2 regions of the Nonomuraea sp. NPDC059194 genome follow, and region 1 is predicted to be linked to the other one. Evidence: riboswitches for the same ligand, from Rfam matches in the RefSeq annotation. Region 1 holds a riboswitch; the other holds the start of a gene.
The links. Region 1 has a riboswitch for S-adenosylmethionine ahead of ACFXJ8_RS27750 (aminotransferase class V-fold PLP-dependent enzyme). Riboswitches for the same ligand answer to the same signal wherever they lie in the genome.

Region 1 (2,382 bases):
CGTGGCCAGATGCAGGTAGGACCGGCCGAGACGGCGGTCTCTGAGCAGCGCGTTGACGTCCGCGTGCCTGGCGATCAGCCACTGCCCCGTGGGCTCGAAGAAGCTGACGGGCGCCTCGCGCCGCAGCTCGTCATAGACGGCGTACGGCGAGGCCACAAAATCCGGATTCCAAGGATCAAAGCGCACTACTGCATATTAGATTCGGCTTTCGCGTGCCTGCTCCGCATCCGGATGTTGAGCATCTCGACGATCACCGAGAACGCCATCGCGAAGTAGATGTAGCCCTTCGGGATGTGCTGGTCGAGGCCCTCGGCCAGGAGCACGACGCCGATCAGCACCAGGAACGACAGCGCCAGCATCTTGATGCTCGGGTGCCTGTCGACGAACCTGCTGATCGGCCCCGAGGCGAACAGCATCACCAGCACCGAGACGACGACCGCCGCGACCATGACGCCCAGGTCGTTGACCATGCCGACCGCGGTGATGACCGAGTCGAGCGAGAACACGATGTCGAGCACCATGATCTGCAGGATGACCGAGGTGAACGAGGTCACCTTCCGCTCCTTGCCGTCCGTGCTCTTCAGCTCCATGCTGTGGCCGATCTCCAGCACGCTCTTGGCCAGCAGGAAAAGCCCGCCGAAGATGAGGATCAGGTCGCGCCCCGAGATCTCGTGCCCGAAGACCGTGAAGAGCGGCTCGATCAGCTGCACCACCCAGGACAGTCCCAGGAGCAGCAGCAGGCGTGAGATGAGAGCGGCGGCCAGGCCGAGGACCCTGGCCCTGTCGCGCTGCTCGGGCGGGAGCTTACCGGCCAGGATCGAGATGAAGATGATGTTGTCGATGCCCAGCACGATCTCCAGGGCGACCAGGGTGAAGAACCCGATCCAGATCTGTGGGTCTGCCACCCAGTCCAACATCATGTACCTCCTTGGTTCGCTGTCCCCAACCCCAACGAGTCGATCGCCCCAGAAGTTCGCGGCTTGCGAAGTGGCACCCCGTGTCGGTTATAGTTCCGGCGTAGGTCATGAGTGCCAGCGCTTAGCCCCGGCTTGCTGGCCGGCAACCCTCGCGTCCGCGGCGGGGTGCCCCGGGTGAAGACCTGGTCCGTCACGAGGTGTGGCGGGCAAGCGCGGGCTCCGATGCGCCACGGCCAGGGGTCCGACAACCCTGGAAGGGCTGTGCCGTGTCCGTTGCGACGATCTCCATTCCCGTGCAGGTCAAGGTGCTGGGCGAGGACCTCGAGGTGCCCGTCAAGGGTGGCCGCCTGGTCTCCTACGCCAACCTCGACTACGCCGCCAGCGCGCCCTGTCTGGAGCCGGTCAGCGCCGCCGTCGCCGCCGCGCTCCCGGCCTACTCCAGCGTCCACCGCGGCGCGGGCTACGCCTCCCAGCTGACCACCGCTCGCTACGAGCAGGCCCGGCACACCGTCCGCGCGTTCGTCGGCGCCCGCACCGACGACGCGGTCATCTTCACCCGCAACACCACCGACGCCACCAACCTGCTGGCCAGGTGCCTTCCCGAGGGCACCACGACCGTCGTCTTCGACACCGAGCACCACGCGTCGCTGCTGCCGTGGCAGCGGGTCGTCCGCCTCGCGCCGCCCGCCTTCCCCGGCGAAGCCGTACGGCAGGCCGACGACGCGCTCGCCGCGATCGAGGGCCCCAAGCTGCTCGTCGTGACCGCCGCCTCCAACGTGACGGGCGAGCTGTGGCCGATCGCCGCGCTCGCGCACATCGCCCACCGGCACGGCGCCCGCATCCTCGTCGACGCCGCCCAGCTCGTCCCCCACCGCAAGCTCAACCTGACCGCGCTCGACCTCGACTACGTCGCCTTCTCCGGCCACAAGCTGTACGCGCCGTTCGGCGCGGGCGTGCTGATCGGGCGGCGTGACTGGCTGTCGGACGGCGAGCCGTACCTCAAGGGCGGCGGCGCGGTGAAGTCGGTGGGCACGCTCGACGACGCGACCACCGAGTGGCACGAGGACGCCGAGCCCCGGCACGAGGCGGGCACCCCGAACGTGCTGGGCGCGATCGCGCTGGCCGCCGCGTGCGACGCGCTGACCGCGACGGGATGGACGCCGCTGGTCCGCGAGGAGGAGCGGCTGATCGCCAGGCTGCGTGAGGGGCTGGCCGCCGTCGAGGGGGTGCGCGAGCTGTCGCTGTGGGGGCCGGAGCACCCCCGCGTCGGCATCGTGTCGTTCGTCGTCGACGGCTACACCGCCAGGGAGGTGGCCGAGGCGCTGTCCACCGAGTACGGCATCGGCGTGCGCGACGGCAAGTTCTGCGCGCATCCGTTCGTGCGGCACCTGCTCGATGTATCTGACGGTGGCTGTGAGGACGGCACGGCGTCGGCCGTCCGGGCCTCGATCGGCATCGGCACGAC
Region 2 (2,382 bases), on a different contig from region 1:
CCCTCGTCTCTGACCACACCCGAGAGCCCGGAGACCAGGCCCCCGCCACCGCGTTTCATGGTCAGGTCGCCGTCGTCGGAAACGGTGAAGGAGACAGGGCCACGGTTGGAAGCCACAAGAACGCTGTTCACAACATCCACCATGACCCCGAACATAGGATCTCGCTATGGCCCTAGATGAGGTAACCGAGGAACTGGCCCGTTCCGCCGCCGGCGGCGACCACCGCGCGCTCGGCGAGCTTCTGAGGCGGATCGAGCCCCACGTGCTGCGCCACTGCGCCCGTATCCTGCCTTATCACCAGGACGCCGAGGAGGCGTGCCAGGACACCCTGCTCGCGGTGGCCCGCAACATCGGGCGGTTCGAGGGCAGGGCGCGGTTCAGCACCTGGCTGCACATCGTGACGGCCAACTGCGCGCGCACCACCTACAGGTCGCTGAAGCGCAGGTCGGCGGAGCAGACCTCGGATGAGTTGCCCGTCCAGAAGCCCGACGTGCGCAGGGTGAGCGTCATCGCCGGGTCGAGGCTCGACCTGCTCGACGCCATGGAGGCGCTGGAGGCCGACAAGCCCGACCTGGCCCAGGCGCTGGTGCTGCGCGACATCGTCCAGCTCGACTACAACGAGGTGGCCGAGCAGCTCGGCATCCCGCTCGGCACCGCCAAGTCGCGGATCCACCAGGCGCGCAAGTATGTTCAGGCCGCGCTGGGCGATACATATCGTCTCAGCTAGTGAGACGCCTGGCCGCGCCTGAGGCGCGGCCGGGTATGGTGATGTCCACAACTTCATATTGCTCATCCAGAGGGGTGGAGGGACCGGCCCTGCGAAGCCCCGGCAACCCTCCCGGACCTGAGCTCGTGAAGTGACGAGGCCGGCCGGGACAGGTGCCAATTCCGGTCTGTGGCCAAGGTGGTCGCAGACGAAGATGAGGGAAGGCCTCGCTTCATGTCGCTTGACTTCGGTCCTGCTCTCGCTCTGTCCTGCCGTGAGTGCGGCGCGCGCTACGACCTCGGCCCCAGCTTCGCGTGTCTGGAGTGTTTCGGGCCGCTCGAGGTGGCCTACTCCTTCGGGTCCGTGTCCCGCGCCGATATCGAGGCAGGACCCGCCAACATCTGGCGTTACCGCTCGCTGCTGCCCGTTCCGGTCGATGTGGCGAGCAAGCAGAACATGAACCCCGGCTGGACGAAGCTCGTCAAGGCCGACAACCTGGGCAAGGCGCTCGGCATTCGCGACCTGCACGTGAAGGACGACTCGGGCAACCCCACCCACTCCTTCAAGGACCGCGTGGTCGCCATCGCCGTCGAGGCGGCGCGCAACTTCGGCTTCCACACGCTGTCGTGCTCGTCCACCGGCAACCTGGCCGGCGCGGTGACCGCCGCCGCGGCCCGCGCGGGGCTCGAGGCCTGCGTGTTCATCCCCGCCGACCTGGAGCAGGCCAAGATCGCGATGGCGCGGGTCTTCGGCGGCAAGCTGGTCGGCATCCAGGGCACCTACGACGAGGTCAACCGCTTCTGCTCCGAGCTCATCGGCGACCCGCTCGGCGACAAGTGGGGCTTCGTCAACGTCAACCTGCGGCCCTACTACGCCGAGGGCTCCAAGACGCTGGCCTACGAGATCGCCGAGCAGCTCGGCTGGAGGCTGCCGGACCAGATCATCATCCCGGTGGCGTCGGGGTCGCAGCTCACCAAGATCGACAAGGGCTTCAAGGAGCTGGTCGCGCTCGGGCTGGTCGAGGACACCCCCTACAAGATCTTCGGCGCGCAGGCGCTCGGCTGCTCGCCGGTCTCCAGCGCCTTCAAGGCGGGCCACGACGTGGTCCAGCCGGTCAAGCCAAACACCATCGCCAAGTCGCTGGCCATCGGCAACCCGGCCGACGGGCCGTACGTGCTCGACATCGCACGCCGTACCGGCGGGGCGGTGGAGGACGTGACCGACGCCGAGGTGGTGTCGGCGATCAAGCTGCTGGCCTCCACGGAGGGCATCTTCGCCGAGACCGCCGGCGGGGTTACGGTGGGCGTGCTGAAGAAGCTCGTCGACACGGGGCAGCTCGACCCCTCGCTGACGACCGTGGTGCTCAACACCGGTGACGGGCTCAAGACGCTCGACGCGATCGCCGACGACGCCACGCCCTCGGCCGTGATCAAGCCGTCTCTCGACGCGTTCCGCGCGGCTGTCTGAAACGAAAGGGAGAAGTCATGAGCGTTTCGGTGCGGATTCCCACCATTCTGCGCACGTACACCGACGGCAACGCGGAGGTGAGCGGCGAGGGCGCTACGCTTCGCGAAGTGCTGCAGAAGCTCGACGCCGACCACCCGGGTATCGGTGCGAGAATTTTGGATGAATCGGGCAAGATTCGCCGTTTTGTCAACGTTTATGTCGGGGAAGAG

Region 2: linked by a shared signal. The riboswitch ahead of thrC (threonine synthase) and the one ahead of ACFXJ8_RS27750 (aminotransferase class V-fold PLP-dependent enzyme) in region 1 are both predicted to bind S-adenosylmethionine.

What each region holds. Positions count from the first base shown of each region.
Region 1 covers NZ_JBHZBH010000025.1:77,146-79,527, forward strand. Annotated here, with positions in the region: gene ACFXJ8_RS27740 (cytochrome P450) at 1-186, opposite strand, end outside; gene ACFXJ8_RS27745 (TerC family protein) at 186-917, opposite strand; SAM riboswitch class IV at 1,021-1,136, shown strand; gene ACFXJ8_RS27750 (aminotransferase class V-fold PLP-dependent enzyme) at 1,184-2,382, shown strand, end outside.
Region 2 covers NZ_JBHZBH010000015.1:31,436-33,817, forward strand. Annotated here, with positions in the region: gene ACFXJ8_RS19685 (trehalose-6-phosphate synthase) at 1-143, opposite strand, end outside; gene ACFXJ8_RS19690 (RNA polymerase sigma factor) at 167-727, shown strand; SAM riboswitch class I at 787-927, shown strand; gene thrC (threonine synthase) at 941-2,173, shown strand; gene ACFXJ8_RS19700 (MoaD/ThiS family protein) at 2,191-2,382, shown strand, end outside.